Regions from separate parts of the Marinomonas sp. IMCC 4694 genome, predicted to be linked through region 1. Evidence: predicted binding sites of a transcription regulator. Region 1 holds the regulator's gene; the other holds the start of a gene.
The links. The regulator LexA, encoded in region 1, represses DNA repair genes until DNA is damaged. The targets are predictions, from matches to a motif close to TACTGTNTANNTANACAGTA.

Region 1 (7,680 bases):
TCTCAGGACGCTCTAAAGCATCTGATTTGATATGAGATAATATGACGCCGTAAAGGGTTTGAGCGACGCGCAAATCACCGCCTTGAAAGTTTTTATTGGCTTGCACCATTTGTCGGTTGAGTTGAATCCACAGATTTAACCAACGCAAATATTCATAACAAGCTTGGTAATGAGTGTTGCTTATTCGCCCTTTACGGCGCAGATAGAGTAGCATTTTGGCCAGTTTGGTTAAGCGCTCTTTGTAGTTGGTTTTTTCTTGAAAACTAAAAGTATCAGGTTCTGGGTTAAATGTATGTGGCTCGATATTGCGGCCTTCTTCGGCAGTGGTAATGCGGATTTCAATCTTTTCTGGGTCATCTGAATATTGCAGAAGTTCCCTGAGTGTGTCTAGATAGAAGTCATACAAAACATCCGTCGCAATGGTGTCGGTATTGATGTCTCTTAGCCCACGAATATGTTGCTCAACACGATCGGCTCGATTGGAGAGTTGCAATTGTTTTACACGTCGTTGAGTGTATTCTTTTTCTTTTTGATGGGCGCGTGATCCAACAACAACAGAGAGCAGCACAATGATGATCAGAAAGGCGATGGTTAAAATTTGGAGCGTGGCCATGATTGTCCTAAACAAACGAATCCAGTATGTTAAATAAGAAATACTCAGTACAGCAAGACTTAATGTGTGAAACAATACAGGGATCGCTTGTTATATAAAAGGTGTTTGCTTAATATCAGCGCCCCTAGAGATGAAACTTCGTGCAACGTGGATTTGCAGACCTACTTTATTAAAAGGCTTACACAGTTCAATGGGAAAATCACTGGTTATCGTGGAATCGCCTGCTAAGGCGAAAACCATCAACAAATACCTGGGCAATGACTTCATTGTTAAATCGAGTGTAGGACACATTCGAGACTTGCCAACAGGTAAAACAGCCACCTCGACGCCTCAAGAGCGTGCGAAACAAGCCGCTTTGACGCGAAAAATGAGCCCGGAAGAGAAGCTCGTATACAGAAGCAATAAATCTCGCCAGCAACTGATTTCCAGAATGGGCGTCGATCCAGAAAATAATTGGAAAGCGCATTATGAAATTCTACCAGGCAAAGAAAAGGTCGTTGATGAGCTTAAACGCCTAGCTAAAAACGCCGACACCATTTACCTCGCAACGGATTTGGATAGAGAGGGTGAGGCCATTGCGTGGCACCTTCGCGAAGCCATTGGCGGTGATGATAGCCGCTACAAACGCGTCGTTTTTAACGAAATCACTAAAAAAGCCATTAAAGCGGCGTTCGAAACCCCGTCAGAACTGGATATGGATCGAGTTAATGCTCAGCAAGCGCGTCGTTTTTTAGATCGTATTGTTGGTTTTATGGTATCGCCTTTATTGTGGGCAAAAGTCGCTCGTGGTTTATCAGCGGGTCGCGTTCAATCTGTTGCGGTGCGCTTAATCGTAGAGCGTGAAAAAGAAATTCGTGCGTTTGTTCCCGACGAGTTCTGGGAATTAGATGCTCTTTTAGCAACGCCTTCAAAAGATGTTATTAAATTTGAAGTAGCCAAATATCAAGAAAAAGAGTATCGACCGGTCAATCAAGCACAGTCAGATAAGCATGTTGCTCGCTTGGAAAATGCCAGCTATTTGGTGAGCAGTCGTGAAGATAAGCCGACAAGCAGCAAGCCGTCGGCGCCCTTTATTACGTCCACATTGCAGCAGGCCGCTAGCACACGGCTGGGTTATGGCGTTAAGAAAACCATGATGCTGGCCCAGCGCTTGTACGAGGGTGGTTACATAACTTACATGCGTACGGATTCCACCAATCTAAGTGTGGATGCTGTGGAGGCATTAAGAAGCTACATCCTGTCTCAATTTGGTGATAAGTATCTGCCAGAAGAGCCTATTCGATACAGCAGCAAGGAAGGTGCCCAAGAAGCACATGAAGCGATTCGCCCTTCTGATGTAACCGTTCGAGTAGACGACTTATTAGGGATGGAAAAAGACGCTCATCGCTTATATGACCTCATTCGTAGCCAATTCATGGCATGTCAAATGACGCCTGCGCAATACACCTCAACAACCATCACTGTAACCAGTGGCGATTATGAGTGTAAGGCGAGAGGTCGCATTTTACGCTTTGATGGTTATACGCGTGCCATGCAGACGGTGGTAAAAAAAGGAGAAGATAATATTTTGCCTGATGTAGAAAAGGGCGAATATTTATCTCTTCAAGAGCTGCTACCTGAGCAGCATTTTACTAAGCCTATTGCGCGTTTTGGTGAAGCAAGCCTTGTGAAAGAACTGGAAAAAAGAGGCATAGGTCGTCCTTCTACTTACGCCTCTATTATTTCAACCATTCAAGATCGGGGTTACGTGCGTGTTGAAAATCGGCGTTTTTATGCTGAAAAGATGGGTGATATTGTCACCGAGCGCTTGGTTGATAGTTTTAATGCGCTGATGAATTTTAGTTTTACAGCACAGATGGAAGAGCAGCTAGATCATATTGCTGAAGGTGATAAGGACTGGATTAAAACCCTAAACGCTTTTTATAAAGATTTTAGTTCGGTTCTAGCCAAAGCAGAGTCCGTCGAGGACGGTATGATGCTTAATGAACCGACGCCAACGGACATAGAATGTCCAACCTGCTCGCGTCCTATGCAAATTCGCACCGCCAGTACCGGTGTGTTTATGTCTTGTTCTGGTTATGCGTTGCCACCAAAAGAACGTTGTAAGGCAACAATTAACTTAATTCGCGGAGACGAAGCAATAGCGGTTGACGATGAAGAGGGTGAGTCTAAAGCTCTGATCAATAAGCATCGCTGCAAAATCTGCGGCTCAGCGATGGACAGTTACTTGATGGATGAGCATCGCAAACTGCATGTCTGTGGTAACAATCCAGCTTGTTCTGGTTATGAAGTGGAAAATGGCGTCTTTAAAATCAAGGGCTACGACGGTCCTGTGCTTGAGTGTGACAAGTGTACTTCTGAGATGCAGCTTAAAACCGGGCGATTCGGTAAGTATTTTGGCTGCACCAATGAAGCGTGCAAAAACACGCGTAAACTGCTGAAAAGCGGTGAAGCTGCGCCACCAAAAATGGACCCTGTTCCAATGCCGGATCTTGCTTGTCAAAAAGTAGAAGACCATTATGTTCTCAGAGATGGTGCGACGGGCTTATTTTTAGCGGCCAGTCAGTTTCCACGTAAGCGTGAAACGCGCGCGCCTTTGGTTGAAGAGCTGCTGCCTTATATGGATCAAATCGATCCAAAGTACCATTTCTTTAAAAAAGCGCCAAAGAAAGACGCAGAAGGTCGCCCTGCTATTATTCGTTACAGCCGAAAAACCAAAGAGCAATATGTAATGAGTGAAGAAGAAGGCAAGCCAACGGGTTGGAAGGCTTTTTATGTTGGATCAAAGTGGGTGATTGAGGAAGGTAAGAAAAAATGAGCAGTGCGAGTTTGGCGAGTGTAACAAATCAAAAGCTCGATACCGCTAGGCGCTTAATCCAGCAAGGTAAAACAAGCGATGAAGCGTGGTTAAATGCGGGTTTAGAAAGCTCGGCGGTATTTCAATTAAGAAGTGCACTTAACGGCTTATTAAAAGAAGTGTCGTCGTCTTATTCCTTATCAAGCTCGTTGGATGTGAATACATTGCTTGCTGAGACCACCAATAAGCAGATTGTAGTGCCGGTTTTGGCTGAGCTAGCGGATTTGTTATTGCGTTCTGAATCATGGTTTTATCAGCTCAATCAAGCGTATCTGGTACAGTTTGAATGTCGTTCGGCGCCGTCTTCTGTAGTGCAGTCTGATGCTATCATTGGTCGTGGGAGTGACGCAGGGGCGTCGGTAAGTTTTTACTTGGCTAAATTGGTTGAGTTGGTTTTACGTTTTAGAGAAGAGTCATCAGAGTATTAAGTATGAAAGAGTCCTATCTGGAAATTGTTGAGTTGGATAATGGTGATATTGTGTTACGTCCAGCCAGTGAAGAGGGTCAAGAAACAGAGCCTTTGGCAACGTTAACCATTTCCGATGATACCCGTTCTTATTTGAAGGATCGTTATTTTGATCTGGCTAAACACATGTTTCATGCTGGTATTGACTTTGTGTATTCAGAAGATGGTGATTTTGATGAAGCATATGACGCGGTAGAAGAAGAGTTAAGGCCTAAAATTCTGCATTGATTGCAACGTTCTCAAGTCTCTGTGCACGAAACCGACATTAAAAAGCGAAGTTATTACTTCGCTTTTTAATGGGTAGGGTGTGTATAAATGACATTATGTTATGGATGTGTTGCGAAAGGTTAATGGCCTTGGCGAATAACTCCTACTGACAGCCCTTCAATGGCAAAGTCCTCGGTTTCAAGGTCAACAATAATATCATTAAACGCTTCGTTCTCTGGCATGAGTCTGACGATATGACCGTTCTGTTCGAATCGTTTCACCGTGACTTCGTCACCAATACGAGCCACAACAATTTGACCATTGCGCACGCTGGTGGTTTTATGGACTGCCAACAGGTCACCTTCCATGATGCCAATGTCTTTCATGCTGGTTCCTGAGACCGATAAAAAATAATCCGCCTGTGGGGAAAACATCGTAGCCGGTATATTAACGTGGGAAGCAATGTTTTCTTGAGCTAAAATAGGAAAACCCGCAGCGACCTTGCCGATAACAGGCAGACCGAGATCTTCTTTTGCTTCTTCATTAATGGCACGATCCACCAAGCGAATGCCACGGGATGCACCAGACAGCATTTCTATTGCGCCCTTTTTGCATAAGGCTTTCAAATGCTCTTCGGCCGCATTGGGAGATTTAAACCCAAGCCGACGTGCGATTTCAGCTCTTGTGGGAGGAAAACCTGTTTCACCAATAAATTCGCGAATGGTTTCTAATACGTCAGATTGTCTTTGCGTTAATTTAATCATAGGGCATCTGGTTGTTTATACAGTAACTGTTATTATATACAGCATTCTTAACGATACTCAATAATATAAATGCTTTCAGACGAACTAAAAAAACAAATTCAACTTGCATACCGAGCGTCATTGGATGCCAAGTCACACAAACCAAGGGCTGGGCAGCGCCAAATGATTGGTGCGATTGCGCGCACCTTGGGAAACATCAAACAAGGTTCGGAAGGTGAGCGACTGGATGAAAAGCACGTTGCTGTAATCGAAGCGGGGACAGGGACGGGGAAAACGTTGTCTTATTGTTTAGCCGCGATCCCTATCGCCAAAGCGCGTGGACTGACACTGATTATCTCGACCGCTACGGTCGCGTTGCAGGAGCAGATTTTACATAAGGAATTGCCTGATCTTCTTGAGCACACGGAGTTGACCTTTAAGTATACACTCGCTAAAGGGCGAGGACGGTATTTGTGTTTGAACAACCTAGAAGGTTTTTTAAACTCAGAAGAGCAAGCAATGGACGACATGTTTGCTGGGTTGTTTGAGCAGCATTTAAGTTCTGAGGATATAAACACTGTCTTGTATCAAGAAATGGACGCAGCCTTGTCAAAAGGGGAGTGGGATGGCGATAAAGACAATTGGGCGGGTGTTGTACGAGACCAAGACTGGCGACGCTTAACGACCGACCATCAGCAGTGTACTAATCGCAATTGTGCAAATTATTCCGCGTGCCCATTTTTTAAAGCACGAGCAGAAATTGAGGTAGCCGATGTCATTGTTGCCAACCATGACTTAGTATTGGCTGACTTATCTCTGGGGGGGGGTGCCATTCTTACGCCGCCTAAAGAAACCATTTATGTCTTTGATGAAGGTCATCACCTACCAGATAAAGCCATAGGTCATTTTCGACATGACGTCCGCTTGCAGCAAAGCATCACTTGGTTGCGTCAGTTAGAAAAAAACTTGGTTAATTTAAAACAAGAACTCACTGACGATGTCAGCTTGACAGGGCAGTTGTTACTTAAAATTCCTCAGCAAATCCAAAGTATTGTGAATTTTATTCAATACGCCCAACAAGGTCTCGCGCCTTACATTCAGGGTTTAGGTCTGGATAGGGAAAATAATCAACACCGATTTGAATTTGGTTTAATCCCAGACGAACTTCGTCAGCTGTCCTACAGCTTGCAGACTTCGTATCAAAAACTCTTCAACAATATCGAAAGCATTCAAGACGAATGTAAAAAAACCAAGCAAAACGAAGGAATGGGGGTAACGCCAGAAACGGCTGAAACTTGGCAGCCCATTTTAGGTGTGATTCTTGGTCGGCTTGAGCAATGCGTAGGTTTGTGGCAATTGTACTCTACTGTAGATGACCAAAACTATCCGCCTAATGCGCGCTGGCTTGTTTTGTCAGGGCAGGGCATGGAGCAAGATATTGAATTGGGCGGATCTCCGATCTTGGCGGCAAATACGCTTAGGCAGCAACTCTGGGATAAATGTTTTGGTGCGGTGGTCACTTCTGCAACTTTAACGGCATTAAATCAATTTCATCGCTTTAACATGCGTTCTGGTGTGCCGCGCGAAAGTGAATATTTACGAGTCATTAGTCCTTTTGATTTTAAAGCCAACGGCTTGCTGGTCGTCCCTAATATGGAGCACGAGCCCAATCGTGTTGAGCAACACACGGCTGAAATTATTGCCTACCTTGATAAAAATGTGAACGCTGAAAAAGGCAGTTTAGTATTGTTTTCATCTCGTCGACAGATGGAAGAAGTGGCGCAATCTTTGGCAGTCGGATTACAAGATATTTTATTAATGCAGGGGGAGCAGTCTAAGCGGGTTATTTTAGATTCCCACAAAGCGCGCATTGACGCTGGCAAAGGCAGTCTATTGCTTGGGTTGGCAAGCTTTGCTGAAGGGGTGGACTTGCCGGGCGAGTATTTAACATGCGTATTCATAGCTAAAATTCCGTTTGCTGTGCCTGATGACCCTGTAGAGGCCACGTTAGCGGAATGGATTCAAAAACGTGGTGGTAATCCTTTCATGGAAATTACCATTCCTGATGCGTCATTGAGGCTTATTCAAGCCACGGGAAGGCTCCTAAGAAGTGAAACGGACGAGGGTGAAATACACATACTAGACAAGCGTTTGCGTACCAAGCGGTATGGATCCCAGTTAATTAACAGTCTGCCGCCTTATCGTTTTCAATAGTGACGCCGAACAAACCACAAGCAAGGGGTGATAAAGCCTGATCAATTAGGTACACTCCGTGCAAAGATACTTACCCTTACAACATAATAGAAGCGTATAGATTCCAATATGGAAAACCAAAATCAACAGATACCTCAAGACACTACTGCAAAACCAAAACGTTCTCGCCGACCTAGCAAACGCACTAAAAGTAACGACGACGCGTCCAGCTCACCTCAAGAGCATCCTCAGATTAGTCACGAGACGCCTTTAAACGAGCGTGCTAAAAACAGCATTTGGTCTATTGACGATTTCCCTGTTGAAGAGGTGGAAGGCAAGTTACGCTTTCACGATCTAAACATTCCAGACAGGGTAATAAAGTCCATTGCCGAAATGGGGTTTGAATACTGTAGTGAGATTCAGGCTGAAACGTTACCGATGACTTTATTGGGCTATGACATCATTGGTCAAGCACAAACGGGAACGGGCAAAACCGCTGCGTTTTTAATCGCTATGATCAGTGACTTTTTAGACTATCCGTTGGAAGAAAAGCGCCCTAACAATTTTGCGCGCGGCTTGATTATTGCCCCAACTCGAGAGT
Region 2 (7,680 bases), 1.7 Mb from region 1:
CCTTGCTGAGGTTGTTGATTAGCATAGCCGCCTTGCTGACCGCCATCGTAACCACCTTGTTGACCGCCTCCGTTGTTGTCGCCACGGCCATCTAACAGCTGCATTTCATTGGCAACGATTTCTGTGGTGTAACGTTTAATGCCGTCTTTTTCCCATTCGCGTGTTCGCAGAGATCCTTCGACGTAGATTTTAGAGCCTTTTTTAATGAAATCACCGGCAATTTGACCCAAACGAAAATTGCCGCGATCCATAAACGCTACGCGGTGCCATTCTGTGCGCTCTTGCATCTGACCGGTTTGCTTGTCACGCCAGCTTTCGGACGTTGCCAAGTTGACGTTTGCAACGGCGGCGCCTGACGGCATAAAACGCACTTCGGCATCATTGCCTGCGTTACCGATTAAAATTACTTTGTTTATTCCACGTGCCATGACGTTGTTCTCCGACTAAAAGATAGAATCACGTTTTTTAAAGAGCGATTTGTGGCGCGATGCGCAACAAAGCCTCTTTATCTAATGTTTTTTTGTCGACTTTTAGGTAAGCCGTTTGCTCGTCTTTAAATATTTGAATGCCTTCCACTCCTTGGATTTCAGCAAGTTGATCCGCCAACTTGGTTAGTATTTTGTCTTCTGTCAGATCAGGCAGGCTAAACGCTAGGCTGGTCAGCTGGCGCGGTGCTGGCTGAAATACACACACGACAGACCACGCAAGAAAAACAACCCCAACGACCCAGAAGACGCCTCCGCTTGAGTGATGCTGCATGAGCCAACCGCCACCAACACCACCCAAAAACGACCCCATAAACTGATGTGTCGAAAAAACCCCCATCGCTGTTCCACGATAGCCGACCGGTGCTAATTTACTTACTAGGGAAGGCAATACCGCTTCTAATGAATTAAAACCAACAAAGTACACCCATAATAAGGCACCGAAAGCCCACACATAAGTCGCAGACTGCAGCAATATTGAACTCACGCCCAGCAAAAGCATCACGGCAATTAAAACGCCTTTCATCTTGCCTTTTGCTTCAGCAACAATAACTAATGGTAGCATACCTACAAAGGCAAAACCCATGATGGCAAAATACAACCAGCTGTGTTGAGCAAGAGGCAAGTCGAACTTCTGGATCAGTAAATTCGGCACAGTCACAAACAAAGCGGTTAAACTTGCATGCAACAACAATACACTGACGTTTAAAAATCGTAGACGCGCATCTTTTAGCACCAAACCCAGCGCCAACAGGCTCGGCGTGGTGTCGCGTCGAAAGGTATGTTGCACGCTGTTTGGCACGGCAAACACAATTAATATTATGCCAAGCAAAGACAACGCCAAAGAAAGATAAAATAAGCCCGACAAACCGACGAGCGCAAAAATCCACGGCCCCAAAACCAAAGACAACATAAAAGACGCGCCAATACTGATGCCGACGATAGCCATGGCCTTGGTCCGATTTTGCTCTCTTGTCACGTCGCTTAATAAAGCCATAAGTGTGCTGGCAATAGCGCCTGATCCCTGTACAGCACGACCAATAATCAAGGTATTAATGTCAGTGGCATTGGCACAAATTAAGCTGCCTACCGCAAACAACAAAAGACCTATGACGATCACACGCTTTCGACCTATTTTATCAGACCACATGCCCATTGGAATTTGGAGGCTAGCTTGTGTTAAACCATACACACCAATCGCTGTGCCAATCAAGGCAGCATCGGCTCCGCTCAAGCCATCGGCGGCAACGCTAATCACAGGCATAATCAAGAACAGGCCTAACATTCTAAATAAATAGATCAGCGCTAAAGCAACGACTGAACGGCGTTCGAGTAGATCCATAGTGAAATCACAACCACTTACTTGGAGGTTCAGGGAAAAAGATGCCTATTTTACAAAAAATACCGTTGAAGCTCCATTTCAACTACTGTAAAAATAGACAGTTATTTAATTTACTCGCAGATTACCGTATGGTGATCGACTTCATACTGGAGACTCATGGATACCATTACCCTACGCGGGGCACGCACTCATAATCTGAAAAATGTGGACCTAGACATCCCACGAGATAAATTAGTAGTGATTACAGGCTTGTCGGGGTCAGGCAAATCCTCTCTCGCGTTTGATACGCTGTACGCAGAGGGTCAACGCCGCTATGTGGAATCGCTCTCAACTTACGCTAGACAGTTCCTATCAATGATGGAAAAGCCGGACATCGATCACATAGAAGGTTTGTCGCCTGCCATTTCCATAGAGCAAAAATCTACATCACATAATCCACGATCCACCGTAGGAACAATAACAGAAATCTACGATTATCTGCGATTGTTATTTGCTCGCGCAGGACAACCTCGCTGCCCTGATCATGGCGAGCCACTTGAAGCGCAAACCATATCACAAATGGTTGATAAAGTTATATCGCTGCCCGAAGAAACCAAAATGATGCTGCTCGCACCGATCGTGAAAGACCGCAAAGGCGAGCAGCTGCACGTGATCAGCGATTTACTGTCTAAAGGGTTTATTCGCGCCCGAATTGACGGCATTGTAGTCGATTTAGATGACGCACCAGCGCTTGAGAAAAACAAGAAACACACCATAGAAGTCGTGATTGATCGCTTTAAAGTCCGGTCAGATTTACAGCTACGCTTAGCAGAATCATTTGAAACCTGTTTAGGGTTATCCGATGGCATTGCTAAAGTCATTAATATGGACAATGAAAAAGAAGAGTATATTTTTTCGAGCAAATTTGCATGCCCAGTATGTGGCTATAGCTTAACCGAACTCGAACCTCGTTTGTTTTCATTTAACAACCCTAATGGCGCCTGCCAAACCTGTGATGGACTGGGTACGCACCAAATGTTTGACCCGGACAGAATCATTCAAGATGAAACACTGACTTTAGCCGAAGGTGCCATTCGTGGCTGGGGGCGACGCAGCATTTTCTATTACCAGCAACTAAGCGCTCTGGCAAAACATTACGGTTTTAACATCGAATCTAAATATCAAGACATACCCGATGACTTTAAAAAACGTATCTTACAAGGCTCTGGCAAAGACAAAATAGACTTTGTTTATATCAATGAGCGTGGTGATAAAATGACACGCTCTCACGCATTCGAAGGCGTTATACCCAATTTACAACGCCGCTATCATGAAACCGAATCAGACAGTGTTCGAGATGATTTATCTCAGTACATCAGCGTGCAACCCTGCCCAGAATGCCGTGGGTCTCGCCTCAACCGTTCAGCACGCAACGTATTCATCAAAGAACAAACGTTACCTGACGTCGTTACTTACCCCATTGCTGAATGCCTAAAATACTTTGAAACACTCGAGCTACCCGGCTCGCGTGGTGAAATAGCCTCCAAAATACTAAAGGAAATCTGCGAGCGACTGACGTTTTTAGTCAATGTCGGCTTAGACTACCTAACACTCGATCGTAAGGCCGATTCGTTGTCGGGTGGTGAAGCACAACGCATTCGACTTGCAAGTCAAATAGGCGCAGGACTCGTCGGTGTTATGTATATTCTTGATGAACCCTCCATTGGTTTACACCAACGCGATAATGAGCGCTTAATCGCTACATTGACCAGATTACGAGACCTTGGCAACACCGTGATCGTCGTAGAGCATGATGAAGACGCCATTCGTATTGCCGACTTTGTCGTAGACATTGGACCAGGTGCCGGTATACATGGAGGAGAAATTATTGCCAGCGGGACGCCACAAGACATTATGGATTGCGCAGAATCAATCACGGGACAATACCTCACCGGTAAACGAAAAATTGAGATCCCAACCTTTCGCCACACCGCCAAAGAGAATAAGTACTTGAGCTTACTAGGCGCTACAGGCAATAACCTTAATACCGTTGACCTGCGTATTCCTGTAGGCGTGATGACGTGCGTAACCGGGGTGTCAGGATCAGGTAAATCGACTCTAATCAACGGTACCTTATACCCATTGGCAGCAACAGCACTGAACGGAGCGACCACACTAAAAGCCGCGCCACACGATAAAATAGAAGGATTGGACTTATTCGATAAATGTGTCGATATTAACCAAAGCCCAATTGGACGTACACCACGATCTAACCCTGCAACCTATACTGGCATTTTCACTCCAATGAGAGAGCTATTTTCAGCCACTCAAGAATCACGGTCGCGTGGTTATAAACCAGGCCGATTCAGTTTCAACGTAAAGGGGGGGCGCTGCGAAGCCTGTCAGGGCGATGGCGTCATTAAAGTAGAAATGCACTTTCTACCTGATGTGTACGTACCGTGCGATACCTGTAAAGGCAAACGCTATAATCGCGAAACCCTTGAAATACACTATAAAGGGAAAAACATCCATCAATGTTTAGAAATGACCATTGAAGATGCTCGTGATTTTTTTGATCCCGTCCCCTCTATCGCTAGAAAGCTACAGACCCTCATGGACGTTGGACTCGGCTACATACGACTTGGGCAAGCAGCAACAACACTATCCGGTGGCGAAGCACAACGGGTTAAATTGGCCAAAGAACTTTCAAAAAGGGACACAGGCACTACGCTTTATATACTTGACGAACCCACTACAGGTCTCCATTTTGCGGATATCGAACAACTTCTTACTGTTCTTCATCGTCTAAGAGACCATGGCAACACCGTGGTTGTCATTGAACACAATCTGGATGTTATCAAAACAGCGGACTGGATTATCGATTTAGGCCCAGAGGGTGGCAGTGGAGGAGGTTTTATCGTAGCAGAAGGCACTCCCGAGCACATTGGAGACGTTAAACAATCTCATACTGGACGATTTTTAAAGCCAATGTTAAAAGCATAGGGCGCGGCCGTCAAAACTTACGATCAGCATTTTAACTTTCAAACATAAAAAAGCAAAACACAGAACAAATAACATCCTGTGTTTTGCCAAGCCGTTCCCAAGTTAATTAATCAAATCACTTAACCGAAGACATAAACTACACACAAAAAAAAGCCGAGCTAATAGCTCGGCTTTTTACTTACAAACTGAGATTACTCAGCGGCTTCTGCAACTGGACGATCAACCAGTTCAACATAAGCCATAGGCGCATTATCACCAGTACGGAATCCACACTTTAAAATGCGAACATAACCGCCTGGGCGAGCTTGGTAACGAGGACCAAGTTCAGTGAACAATTTACCTACTGCTTCTTTGCTACGAGTACGAGCAAAGGCAAGGCGACGATTCGCTACAGAATCAACTTTCGCCAATGTGATCAAAGGCTCAGCAACACGACGTAATTCTTTTGCTTTTGGCAACGTAGTTTTAATAACTTCGTGTTCAAACAAAGAAACAGCCATATTCTTAAACATCGCTTTACGATGTGAGCTAGTACGGTTTAAGTGACGACCACTCTTACGATGACGCATTTTATATTCCTTACCAAACTACGGTGGTCAGGGAACAATGACCTAGCGAGCTAGAACTTTGCTATCGTCTTTCAAACTAGCTGGTGGCCAGTTTTCTAAACGCATTCCCAAAGACAAACCACGCTGTGCTAAAACATCTTTGATTTCAGTTAACGACTTCTTACCAAGGTTAGGCGTCTTAAGAAGCTCCACCTCAGTGCGTTGAATCAAATCACCGATGTAATAAATGTTCTCTGCTTTTAAACAGTTAGCACTGCGAACGGTCAACTCAAGATCATCAACCGGGCGTAGCAAAATTGGATCAATCTCATCCTCTTCTTCGACAACAGGCGCTTCGCTCTCGCTTTCAAGGGCGACGAACACAGCAATTTGCTGTTGTAGAATAGTCGCTGCGCGACGAATGGCTTCTTCAGGATCAATCGTACCATTGGATTCGATGTCTAAGACAAGCTTATCCAAATCCGTACGTTGCTCAACACGAGCGTTATCGACACTGTAAGCAACACGACGAACAGGGCTGAACGAGGCATCCAGTTGCAAGCGACCAATTGGACGAGTCTCATCGTCGCCAGCAACACGAGCATCAGCAGGCTCATAACCACGACCACGAGCGACTTTGATCTGCATCGTTAATTCAGCAGTATCATCTAAGTGCGCAATAATGTGATCTGGGTTAGCAATCTCTGCATCGGAAATCAACTGAATATCACCAGCCGTTACGATACCAGGACCCTTTTTACTTAAAGTAAGAGTTGCTTCATCCTGCCCGTGTAGAGCGATCGCAACTCCTTTCAGGTTAAGAAGAATTTCAATAACATCTTCTTTAACCCCTTCGATTGCGCTGTATTCGTGTAATACACCGTCGATTTCAACTTCAACAATCGCACAACCTGGCATTGAAGACAGAAGAATTCGACGCAATGCGTTACCTAAAGTATGTCCAAAACCACGCTCAAGCGGTTGAAGAGTCACTTTAGCACGAGTATTGCCTAACTCCTGCACTTCAATGTTGCGTGGGGTTAACAATTCGCTCACTGAACGCTGCATAGATCCACCTATTTCATAATCCCAATAGTCAACTTACTTAGAGTAAAGTTCGACGATTAGGTTCTCATTAATTTCAGCTGATAAATCGGCACGCTCTGGAACAGCTTTGTAAGTTGCTTCCAGTTTAGTTGCATCAACTTCGATCCAGTGGATCGGTGCACGACCTTTAGATAGCTCTAGTGCGCTTTGTACACGCAATTGCTTCTTAGCTTTTTCACGAATTGACACAACGTCACCAGCTTTGACTTGGTAAGACGCAATGTTAACCGATGCGCCATTGACTAGAATGCCTTTATGGCCAACCAGTTGACGAGCTTCTGCACGTGTAGAACCAAAACCTGCGCGGTATACAACGTTGTCTAAACGTGATTCCAAAAGTTGCAACAAGTTTTCACCAGTAGCACCTTTGATACGAGCAGCAGATTTGTAGTAGTTACTAAATTGTTTTTCAAGAACACCGTACATACGACGTACTTTTTGTTTCTCACGTAACTGCAAGCCGTAATCAGAAAGACGACCACGACGTGCACCATGCACACCAGGAACCGTTTCTACTTTACATTTCGACTCAAGAGCGCGTGAACCGCTCTTCAATTGCAAGTCGGTACCTTCACGACGAGACAACTTACAAGTTGGACCTATATAACGAGCCATGTATCTGTCTCCTCAATTAAACGCGACGTTTCTTAGGTGGACGGCAACCGTTGTGCGGGATTGGCGTCACATCTGTGATGTTATTAATACGCAAGCCTAAAGAGTTCAATGCGCGAACTGCAGACTCACGACCAGGACCTGGGCCCTTAATCATTACATCAACGTTTTTAAGGCCAAATTCTTGTGCGACAGTACCGGCACGTTCCGCTGCTACTTGAGCTGCAAAAGGTGTACTTTTACGAGATCCGCGAAAACCAGAACCACCGGCAGTTGCCCAAGACAACGCATTGCCTTGACGGTCGGTGATCGTTACGATCGTATTATTAAATGACGCATGTACATGAGCAACACCATCGACGACCGTCTTTTTGACTTTCTTCTTAGTGTTGCGCGTAGCTGGCTTAGCCATATTGCACTTTCCTATTTAATGCTCAGCTCTAGCAAACTTGTGGCTAGAGCGAAACGCGTTCAAATTACTTACGAATAGGCTTACGAGGGCCTTTTCGAGTGCGGGCGTTCGTTTTGGTACGTTGACCACGAACTGGAAGGCTGCGGCGATGACGAATCCCGCGATTGCAACCTAGGTCCATCAAACGTTTGA

Region 2: uvrA (excinuclease ABC subunit UvrA) is a predicted target of LexA. The motif match lies at 1,911-1,930, and genes of this name have one in related genera.

Annotation. Positions count from the first base shown of each region.
Region 1 is NZ_VSRV01000001.1:1,556,105-1,563,784, forward strand. Features, by position in the region: gene FXV75_RS07110 (DNA topoisomerase I) at 1-613, opposite strand, end outside; gene topA (type I DNA topoisomerase) at 804-3,431, shown strand; gene FXV75_RS07120 (DUF6586 family protein) at 3,428-3,898, shown strand; gene FXV75_RS07125 (hypothetical protein) at 3,901-4,164, shown strand; gene lexA (transcriptional repressor LexA) at 4,284-4,907, opposite strand; gene dinG (ATP-dependent DNA helicase DinG) at 4,977-7,100, shown strand; gene FXV75_RS07140 (DEAD/DEAH box helicase) at 7,209-7,680, shown strand, end outside.
Region 2 is NZ_VSRV01000001.1:3,257,181-3,264,860, forward strand. Features, by position in the region: gene ssb (single-stranded DNA-binding protein) at 1-428, opposite strand, end outside; gene FXV75_RS14925 (MFS transporter) at 466-1,827, opposite strand; gene uvrA (excinuclease ABC subunit UvrA) at 1,984-4,809, shown strand; gene rplQ (50S ribosomal protein L17) at 5,001-5,378, opposite strand; gene FXV75_RS14940 (DNA-directed RNA polymerase subunit alpha) at 5,421-6,425, opposite strand; gene rpsD (30S ribosomal protein S4) at 6,459-7,079, opposite strand; gene rpsK (30S ribosomal protein S11) at 7,096-7,488, opposite strand; gene rpsM (30S ribosomal protein S13) at 7,553-7,680, opposite strand, start outside.